2 linked regions of the Oharaeibacter diazotrophicus genome follow. The protein of the gene in region 2 binds, or shares a complex with, the protein of the main gene of each other region. Links are inferred from orthologs where the notes say so. Each region holds a gene or a part of one and is shown on either strand. Other genes may lie near its edges.

Region 1 (5,367 bases), on a different replicon or contig from region 2:
GCCTTCCTCGCGCTGTTCGATCCCGGCGACCGCGTCGGCCTGCCGACGCCGGGCTACCCGGCCTATCGCAACATCCTCGCCGCGCTCGGCCTCGAGGTCGTCGAGATCCCGACCGGCCCGGCCGACCGCTGGCAGCCGACGCCCGCCACCGTCGCGGCCGCCGCGGGCGACAAGCCCTTGAAGGGCCTCGTCGTCGCCAGCCCCGCCAATCCCTCTGGCACGATGATGACGCGCGACGCCATCGAGGCGCTGGTGCGGCACTGCCGCGCCGAGAAGATCGCGCTCGTCATGGACGAGATCTACCACGGCCTCGTCTACGAGGGCCGCGAGACCTCGGCGCTGGAGTTCGGCGACGATGTGGTGGTCGTCAACTCCTTCTCGAAATACTACTGCATGACCGGCTGGCGGATCGGCTGGATGGTGCTGCCGGAGGTGCTGGTGCGCCCGGTCGAGCGGATCGCGCAAAATCTCTTCATTTCCGCCCCGGCGCTGTCGCAGCGCGCCGCCGTCGCCGCCTTCGACGCCACCGAGGAACTGGAACGGGTCAAGGCCGGCTACGCCGCCAACCGCGCCCTCCTCGCCGAACGGCTGCCCGCGATCGGCCTCGACCGCTTCCTGCCGATGGATGGCGCCTTCTACCTCTACGCCGACGTCACCCGCTTCACCAACGACAGCGTCGACTTCGCCCGCCGGATGCTGCTCGAGGCCGGCGTCGCCGCCACCCCGGGTCCGGACTTCGACACCGCCCGCGGCAACGCCTTCGTCCGCTTCTCCTTCGCCGGCACCAACGCGGCGGTGGCGGAAGCCTGCGACCGGCTGGGGCAGTGGCTCGGCTGAGGGACGAGGGGCCACGCCCTCACGGTGCCGTAGCCTTCCCGAATGCAAGACGGGCGCCCGATGGGCGCCCGTCGCGTTTTCGATCAGAAGAAGGTGCGGCGCTGCCACCAGCCGCTGCGCTTCGGACGGTCGTCGTCCGGTTCGGGCTCGGGAGCCGGGGCAGGGGTCTCGGCCTGCGGTTCCGGTTCCGCGGCGGTCTCGGCGGGCGCCTCGTCGGAGCCGGCGGACGCCTCGGCGGTGTCCGGTTCGCCCGCGGTCTCGACGCCCTCGTTCACGGGAGCGTCTTCGGCCGGGACGGCCTCGACGCTCTCGTTGGCCGGGGCGACGTCCTCGGAGAAGGCGGCGGGCGCCGGCTCTTCGGCGTAGGCGGCAGGCGCTTCGGTCTCGACGACCGCCGGCTCGACGGACGAGCCGTCCTCGCCGGCGAAGGCCGGCGCGGAGGTGTCGTCGCCGTCGGTCGGCGCCGCTTCGGCGGCCTCGCCCTCGGGGAGGGCGGCCTCGGTCACGGTGCCGTCGGAGTCCGCTTCGGAGCCGGTCTCGAGGCCCTCGATCGCCAGTGCGTCCTCGGCACCGGCCTCGGAGGCCTCGCCGGCGCCCTCGGCCTCGCCGGCACCCCGGCGGCGGCCCCCGCGGCGGCCGCGGCGGCGCGACCGGCGGCGCTGCTCGCCTTCGGCGTCGCCGTTGCCGGCCTCGGCGCCTTCGCCCTCGGCCGCGGCGGTCTCGCCGGCGTCGTCGGTCTCGGCGGCGGCGGTCGTCTCGTCACCCTGCTCGTCGTCCGAACCGTTGTCGCCGTCCTCGGACGAGCCCTCGGCACCGGCCGGGCCCTCGCCCGGCCGCCGGCGACGGCGGCGGCGGCGCTTGCGGCGGTTCTCGCCGTCGCCGCGGCGCTCGTCGGAACGCTCCTCGGCGCGGGTCTCCTCGCGCTCCTCCTCGGCGGTCTCCTCGTCCTCCTCCTCGTAGACCTCCTCGTCGACCGGCTGGACGCTCTCCGGCGTCAGCGTGGTCGGCTGCGGCGGCGGCAGCGGGTTGAGGATGATCTCGCCGCGTTCCAGCGCGAAGTGCTGGGTACCGAGGTGCTCGTCGGCGGCGATCGCGACGTTGAGGCCGAAGCGGGCCTCGAGGTCGGCGAGGTGCTTGCGCTTCTGGTTGAGGATGTAGAGCGCCACCGCGGTGCGGGTCCGCACCGTCAGGTGATGGGTCACGCCCTTGATCAACTGGTCCTCGAGGGCGCGCAGCACGTGCAGCGCCACCGATTCGGTCGAGCGGACGATGCCGGCGCCGAGGCAGTGCGGGCAGAGCTCGGTGGAGCCCTCGAGCACGCCGGTGCGGATGCGCTGGCGGCTCATCTCCATCAGGCCGAAGTGCGAGATCCGGCCGACCTGGATGCGGGCGCGGTCGTTCTTCAGGCAGTCCTTGAGCTTGCGCTCGACCGACCGATTGTTCTTCGACTCCTCCATGTCGATGAAGTCGATGACGATCAGGCCGGCAAGGTCGCGCAGGCGCAGCTGGCGGGCAACCTCCTCGGCGGCCTCCAGGTTGGTGGCGAGCGCGGTGTCCTCGATGTTGTGCTCGCGGGTCGAGCGGCCCGAGTTGACGTCGATCGAGACCAGCGCCTCGGTCTGGTTGATGACGATGTAGCCGCCCGAGCGCAGGGTCACCTGCGGCGAGAACATCGCGTCGAGCTGCGGCTCGACGCCGAAGCGGGCGAACACCGGGATGGCGTCGCGGTAGGGCTGGACGTTCTTGGCGTGGCTCGGCATCAGCATGCGCATGAAGTCCTTCGCCTCGCGATAGGACTCCTCGCCCGCGACGAGAACCTCGTCGATGTCCTTGTTGTAGAGGTCGCGGATCGAGCGCTTGACCAGCGAGCCCTCCTCGTAGACCAGCGTCGGCGCCGAGGAGCGCAGCGTCAGCTCGCGCACGTTCTCCCACAGCCGCAGCAGGTACTCGAAGTCGCGCTTGATCTCCGCCTTGGTGCGCGCGGCGCCGGCGGTGCGCAGGATGACGCCCATGCCCTCGGGCACCTCGAGATCGCCGGCGATCTCCTTGAGGCGCTTGCGGTCGGTGACGTTGGTAATCTTGCGGGAGATGCCGCCGCCACGGCCGGAGTTCGGCATCAGCACCGAATAGCGGCCGGCGAGCGACAGGTAGGTGGTCAGCGCCGCACCCTTGTTGCCGCGCTCCTCCTTGACGACCTGCACCAGCATGACCTGGCGGCGCTTGATGACCTCCTGGATCTTGTACTGGCGCATCCGCGGCTTGCGGCGCTCCGGCACCTCCTCCATGGCGTCCTCGGCGCCGACGCTCTCGACGTGCTCCTCCTCCTCGTCGGGCGAGGAGACGTTGCCGACGTCGCCGGAGACGGAGTCTTCGCCGTTCTCGGCGGCCGCGGCCGCTGCCGCGGCGGCCTTCTCCTTCTCGCGGTCCTTGCGGGCCTTGGCGCGGCGCTCGGCCTCCTCGGCCTCCTCGCGCTCCTCGGCCTCGATCAGCGCCTGCCGGTCGGCGACGGGGATCTGGTAGTAGTCGGGGTGGATCTCGGAGAAGGCGAGGAAACCGTGGCGGTTGCCGCCGTATTCCACGAAGGCGGCCTGGAGCGAGGGCTCCACGCGGGTCACCTTGGCGAGATAGATGTTGCCCCTCAGCTGCTTCTTGGCGGCGGATTCGAAGTCGAACTCCTCGACTCGGCTGCCGCGGACCACCACGACCCGGGTCTCCTCCGGGTGGGTGGCATCGATGAGCATCTTGTTGGCCATGGGCGAAGAACTCCCGGCCGTGCGGGGCCGCGACGCCGCCGACACCCGTCCGGCGCGCCCGAAAACGCACGCCGGGGGACGTCGGGGCGCGGGTCGACCCGCTCCGGTCCGTCGATGGTTGAATGGAAGGTCGGGAAATCAGGCCGGGCGCGCAGGCAGGACGACGGACGGTGGAAGCGGCCCGTGGGGCCCTCCGCCTTTCTCGATCCAGTCGTCGCAGCCGTATCGGACACGCTCGGCTCGTCAGTCTCAGGTCATCGAGGGGCAGCCCGCACGCCGACCGGAACCGGTGCGGCAGCGCGGACGACCGCGAATGTCTCTCGGCGACACGACGTGCCGCGCGACGGTGCCGTCATCGTTTCGGGGTGCGCGGCCGACCAGCCTATCCGCCCGACCACCGGGCCGCTGGGGCTTCGGGTCGAGCGAGGTGCGGGGTCGCTCCAAATGCCGACCGACATCGGCTCATCTCGGCGAGCCCCGAAATGTCTGGTGACGATCTCGAACACCGCTCTTGCGAAACGGAAAGAGATCGCCATTGTGGCCGCACTCGTGACCGAGGGCGAGGATTCGGGCTCCTAGAGTTCTTTGTACGGAGTGCGCCGGCGCATTGCAAGTCGCGCGCGCCGCACGGTCATCGCCACCGGCGGGCGGATCCGGGGAGGACAGCCGGCAAAGGCTTCGTTAACCTGTTCGGGCCTACGCGATGTATCGTGGGCTTCCCGCGTCGTCCCTCGACCCCTCGAGAAAGGGATCAGGTCCGCTTGTCGCGCCGTCTCGCCCTTGCCGCCCTCCCGGTCCTCGCCGCCTTGGCGACGACACCGTTGCCCGCGCGCGCCGAGACGGTGCCCGCGACGGCCGCCGCGCCGGACAAGGCCGCGGCCGCCTATCCCGTGGCCAGCGACGGCCGCGTCGTCGGCGACGCCGCCCGCACCCGCTTCGTGCTCGACCTCGACCGCGCGGTCGACGTAGCGGCCTTCACCCTCGGCGATCCCTACCGCGTCGTGATCGACCTGCCGCAGGTGCGCTTCTCCCTGCCGGCCGGTTCGGGCGCCGAGGGCAGGGGCCTCGTCTCGGGGTGGCGCTACGGCCTGCTCGCGATCGGGCGCTCGCGCATCGTGATCGACGCCACCGGTCCGGTGAAAATCGACAAGTCCTTCGTGCTGCCCTCGGTCGACGGTCAGCCGGCGCGCCTCGTCGTCGACCTCGTCGGCACCACGCCCGAAGCCTTCCGCGACGACCTGCAGCGCACCGCCGTCGAGCGCGAGGTCGCCAACGACGTGCCCGTCGCCAAGGGCGACCGTCTGCCCGGCCCGCGCCCGACCGGTCACGACCGGCCGCTGGTGATGCTCGACCCGGGCCACGGCGGCGTCGATTCCGGCACGATCTCGCCGTCGGGTGCGCTCGAGAAGGACGTGGTGCTCGCCTTCGCGTTCGAGCTCGAGAAGAAGCTCGAGGCCTCCGGCAAGGTCGACGTCGCGATGACGCGGCGCGACGACACCTTCGTGCCGCTCGGCGACCGCGTGCGGATCGCGCGCGATCAGGCGGCGGACCTGTTCGTCTCGATCCACGCCGATTCGGTGCGCCAGAACGACGTGCGCGGCGCCACGATCTACACCCTGTCCGACCGGGCCTCCGACCGCGAAGCGGCCGCGCTCGCGGACAAGGAGAACGCCTCCGACGCCGTCGCCGGTCTCGACCTCGATCGCCAGACCGACGAAGTCTCCGACATCCTGATCGACCTGACTCGGCGCGAGACCCGGAATTTCTCGGTCTCCTT
Region 2 (5,043 bases):
GCGGGTCCGAATCCCGCCCGGCGTCTCCGGGGTTTCCGCCGACATGGCCCGCAGGCAGAAGAACAATTTCGTCCACGGCTGGGTGCTCCTCGACAAGCCGGTGGGCATCACGTCCACCCAGGCGGTCGGGGCGATCAAGCGGCTGTTCGGCACCTCCAAGGCCGGCCACGCCGGCACGCTCGACCCGCTCGCCTCCGGCATGCTGCCGATCGCGCTCGGCGAGGCGACGAAGACCGTCCCCTTCGTCCAGGACGGCCGCAAGATCTACCGCTTCACCGTGCGCTGGGGCGTCGAGACCACGACCGACGACACCGAGGGCGAGACGGTCGCGACGTCCGACGTCCGCCCGTCCGCCGACGCGGTCGACGCCGTGCTCGACGAGTTCGAGGGCGAGATCGAGCAGGTCCCGCCGGCCTTCTCGGCGATCAAGGTCGACGGCGAGCGCGCCTACGACCTCGCCCGCGCCGGCGAGGAGGTGGTGCTCGACGCCCGCCCGGTCACCATCCACACGATCGACCTCGTCGCGACCCCGGACGCCGACACCGCCGTGTTCGAGTGCGAATGCGGCAAGGGCACCTACGTGCGCGCCCTCGCCCGTGACATCGGCCGCCGCCTCGGCACCCGCGGCCACGTGGTGGACCTGCGCCGGCTCGTCGTCGGACCCTACGGCGAAGTGGACATGATTCCGCTTGAAAAGCTGCAGGAACTGGCGCATGAAGCCGGCCGCGACGGCCTTTTCGCCGCCGCGCTCCGCCCCGTCGAGACCGCGCTGGACGACATCCCGGCCCTGGCCGTGACGGAAGCGGAAGCGGGTCGCCTGCGCTCCGGCCAGCCGATCCTCCTGCGTGGGCAGGGCGCCCCCATCGACGGACCGGCCTACGCCACCCGCAAGGGCGAGCTCGTGGCGCTCGGCGAGATCGAGCAAGGGCAGCTGCATCCGCGCAGGGTCTTCAACCTCGCCACGGCCTGATCCGTGGCGGCACCCCTCCCCGCGGCTCCGGCCGCGGCAACGCGAAGGACATCGACGATGTCGATCACCGCCGAGCGCAAGGCCGCGCTCATCAAGGAATACGGCACCAAGGAAGCCGACACCGGCTCGCCCGAGGTGCAGGTCGCGCTGCTCTCCGAGCGCATCTCCAACCTGACCGAGCACTTCAAGACCCACGGCAAGGACAACCACTCCCGCCGCGGCCTCCTGAAGCTCGTCAGCCAGCGCCGTCAGCTGCTCGACTACCTGAAGCGCACCAGCGAGGAGCGCTACACCACCCTCATCGGCCGTCTCGGCCTGCGTCGCTGACGCGGACGGGTGGACCCCAGCGGGTTTCGAGGGGCGCCGGAGCGATCCGGCGCCCCTTTTCCGTATCCGGCCGACGCGCCGACGTCCGGCAAATGAATTTCCCGCGGCCCGCGAAACGTGGTATGAGCCCGCCCGTCGGCCGTTTCGCGTCATGAAGCGGCCCGGGCCGCCGTCGCGGCCCATCGCCGGCGACCGTCGGCCGCCCCGGGAGCGGGGCCGGCGCCGGTCGCCACACCCCGTGCCGCACGGCCATGGGGCAGGATCGCAGGGCGCTCGGCCCGTTTCCCCGGAACGACCCGAGCGTCCCGCCGTCTTGCCCGTGGCAGGTGCGCACCGCAACGCATACGGGACCGAAAAGACATCCCATGTTCGACACCCAGAAAGTCGAGATCGACTGGGCCGGCCGCAAGCTGACCCTCGAGACGGGCCGCGTCGCCCGCCAGGCCGACGGCGCCGTGCTCGCCACCTACGGCGAGAGCACCGTGCTCGCCACCGTCGTCTCCGCCAAGGAACCGAAGCCCGGCCAGGACTTCTTCCCGCTGACGGTGAACTACCAGGAGAAGGCCTTCGCGGCCGGCAAGATCCCCGGTGGCTACTTCAAGCGCGAGGGCCGTCCGTCCGAGCACGAGACCCTGACCTCGCGCCTGATCGACCGTCCGATCCGCCCGCTGTTCCCCGAGGGCTACAAGTGCGACACCCAGGTGATCGTGACGACGCTGTCGCACGACATGGAGAACGCGCCGGACATCCTCGCCATGGTCGCCGCCTCGGCGGCGCTGACGCTCTCCGGCGTGCCCTTCATGGGCCCGATCGGCGGCGCCCGCGTCGGCCTGATCGACGGTGAGTTCGTGCTCAACCCGGCCGTCGACTCGATGGCCGACTCCAAGCTCGACCTCGTGGTCGCCGGCACCCAGGACGCCGTCCTGATGGTCGAGTCGGAGGCCCAGGAGCTCGACGAGGACACCATGCTCGCGGCGGTCATGTTCGGCCACCGCGGCTTCCAGCCGGTGATCGACGCGATCATCCGCCTCGCCGAGCGCGCCGCCAAGGAGCCGCGCGACTTCACCCCGGTCGACCATTCGGCGATCGAGGCGAAGATGCTGGAGATCGCGGAGACGGACCTGCGCGCCGCCTACCGCATCACCGCCAAGCAGGAGCGCTACGCCGCCGTCGACGCCGCCAAGGCGAAGGTGATGGCCGCCTTCTTCCCCGAGGGTGGCGAGCCCGCCTTCTCGAAGGAGCAGGTCGGCGCGGTGTTCAAGGACCTGCAGGCGAAGATCGTCCGCTGGAACATCCTCGACACCGGCTCGCGCATCGACGGCCGCGACCTCTCGACGGTCCGCCCGATCGTCGCCGAGGTCGGCATCCTGCCGCGCGCCCACGGTTCGGCGCTGTTCACCCGCGGCGAGACGCAGGCCCTCGTGGTCGCCACCCTCGGCACCGGCGAGGACGAGCAGTTCGTCGACGCCCTCGAGGGCACCTTCAAGCAGCACTTCATGCTGCACTACAACTTCCCGCCCTATTCCGTGGGCGAGACCGGCCGCATGGGCTCGCCCGGCCGCCGCGAGATCGGCCACGGCAAGCTCGCCTGGCGCGCCGTCCACCCGATGCTGCCGGCCAAGCACGAGTTCCCCTACACCATTCGCGTGGTCTCGGAGATCACCGAGTCCAACGGCTCGTCGTCGATGGCCACCGTCTGCGGTTCGTCGCTGGCGCTGATGGACGCGGGCGTGCCGCTCAAGGCCGCCACCGCCGGCATCGCCATGGGCCTGATCAAGGAAGGCGACCGTTTCGCCGTGCTGTCCGACATCCTCGGCGACGAGGACCACCTCGGCGACATGGACTTCAAGGTCGCCGGCACCGAGAACGGCGTCACCTCGCTGCAGATGGACATCAAGATCACCGGTATCACCGAGGAGATCATGAAGGTCGCGCTGGAGCAGGCCCGCGGCGGCCGCCGGCACATCCTCGGCGAGATGGCCAAGGCGATCACCGGCGCCCGCTCCGAGCTCGGCGAGCACGCCCCGCGCATCGAAGTGATGAAGATCCCGACCGACAAGATCCGCGAAGTGATCGGCTCGGGCGGCAAGGTCATCCGCGAGATCGTGGAGAAGACCGGCGCCAAGATCGACATCCAGGACGACGGCACCGTCAAGTTCGCCTCGAGCGACCTCAAGGCGATCCAGGCCGCGATGAACTGGGTCAAGGGCATCGCCGCCGAGCCGGAGGTCGGCGCGGTCTACGAGGGCACCGTGGTCAAGGTCGTCGAGTTCGGCGCCTTCGTGAACTTCTTCGGTTCGCGCGACGGCCTCGTCCACGTCTCCCAGCTCGCCCCGCAGCGCGTCCAGAACGTCAAGGACGTCGTCAAGGAAGGCGACAAGGTCTGGGTCAAGCTGATGGGCTTCGACGAGCGCGGCAAGGTCCGCCTCTCGATGAAGGTCGTCGACCAGAAGACCGGTCAGGAGATCAAGGGCGAGGACAAGGCCGAGGGCTGATCCGCCCCGCCGTCCCCGCACGATCCAGAGAGAAGAAGGGCCCCGGCGCGATCCGCGCCGGGGCCCTTTGCCGTTTCGAGGGCGCGGCCGCGCCGGCTCAGGGCGTGATCGACCGCGTCACGAGGTCGGCGGTGCCGGCGGTCGCCCGGGTCACGCCGAACAGCGGCACCGCCTTCCCGGCGGCGGCCGTCAGGCCCATGTAGTCGCCGAGGAAATAGCCGCGCGCGACCGGCGCCTTGGCGAGGTCGAACGACTTGCCCGTCAGCCGCCGGCCGACGGTCCAGCCCTCGGGCCAGTAGCACGCGGCGGCGCAGATCGCGGTGAAGGCGTCGGCGAGTTCGCCCGAGGCGTCGTCGTTGCGGAAGTCGTAGTAGGTCACGACCACCTTGCCCGCCACGAATTCCACCGCCGGCACGAAGGCCTGCTCGCGCAGCCGGTTGAAGTTCGCCGGCGTCCGGTTCACCTCGATCGGGAAGGTCCAAGTCTTGCCGCCGTCGAACGAGGTCGAGAAGGCGATGCCCTCGACGCCGCGGAACCGGCCGTCCTGCCAGACCACGGCGAGCGTGCCGGTGGCCGGATCGACCGCCGTGTCGAACAGGATGCCGGCGTCGCGCACCGGCGCCTCGAGGTTGGGCGTGATCGTGTAGGTCGGCGAGCTCAGCACCTCCGACACCATGCTCGCCGCGCCGGGGAAGGTGGCACCGTGATCGGTCGAGGTCTTCACCTCGATGTAGACGCGGCCGACGCTGTCGATGCGGGTGAAGAACAGGTGGACCTTGCCGCCCGGACCGACCTCGACGAGGTTGTTGATGGTCTGGGCGTTCGGACCGGGATCGAACACCTTGCGCGCCCGCTCCCAGGTCTTGCCGCCGTCGGTGGTGCGGGCGAGGAAGGCCGGCCCCTCGAAGAACACCTCGTCGGCACGCGCGGGCGCGTCGGTGGCCTTGCCGGCCGAGATCGAGCGCAGGAAGGCCGCGCGCTGGCGCGCGCCGCGGCCGCCGCCGCCGGTCAGGCCGTCGGGCAGGCTGTAGTCGACCAGCCGGTCCCAGACCGCGTAGGCGTAGCGCGAGTCCGCGGGATCGGCCGTGATCGAGTTCTTGTCGTTGAGCGCCTTGCCGACGCCGTCCCGGCGCAGCACCACCGGGCTCGACCACGTCCGGCCGCCGTCGGTCGACCGGTTGACCAGCATGGCGTTGGCGCCGAACCGGCCGTCCGGCAGGTCGGCGTCGAAGGCGAGGCTCATGAAATAGG

The links. Proteins that work in one complex are often made in the same cells at the same time.
Region 1: the proteins of pnp (region 2) and EDD54_RS04830 are in contact, whole or in part, in a cryo-EM structure (PDB 9QH0), measured with the Escherichia coli proteins. The link is inferred for Oharaeibacter diazotrophicus from one-to-one orthologs.

What each region holds. Positions count from the first base shown.
Region 1 is NZ_SNXY01000006.1:1,022,417-1,027,783, reverse strand. The notes cover bases 721-3,963. They hold EDD54_RS04830 (Rne/Rng family ribonuclease), read right to left. Parts: upstream 3,591-3,963; coding sequence 921-3,590; downstream 721-920. Other genes in these bases: EDD54_RS04835 (pyridoxal phosphate-dependent aminotransferase), read left to right, coding at 721-837. In the rest of the region: more of EDD54_RS04835, read left to right, coding at 1-720; EDD54_RS04825 (N-acetylmuramoyl-L-alanine amidase), read left to right, coding at 4,352-5,367. UniProt on the Escherichia coli protein: Endoribonuclease that plays a central role in RNA processing and decay. Required for the maturation of 5S and 16S rRNAs and the majority of tRNAs. Also involved in the degradation of most mRNAs.
Region 2 is NZ_SNXY01000012.1:57,703-62,745, reverse strand. The notes cover bases 1,309-4,227. They hold pnp (polyribonucleotide nucleotidyltransferase), read left to right. Parts: upstream 1,309-1,662; coding sequence 1,663-3,792; downstream 3,793-4,227. Other genes in these bases: EDD54_RS21675 (sialidase family protein), read right to left, coding at 3,890-4,227. In the rest of the region: tRNA pseudouridine(55) synthase TruB, read left to right, coding at 1-970; rpsO (30S ribosomal protein S15), read left to right, coding at 1,028-1,297; more of EDD54_RS21675, read right to left, coding at 4,228-5,043. UniProt on the Escherichia coli protein: Involved in mRNA degradation. Catalyzes the phosphorolysis of single-stranded polyribonucleotides processively in the 3'- to 5'-direction. Also involved, along with RNase II, in tRNA processing.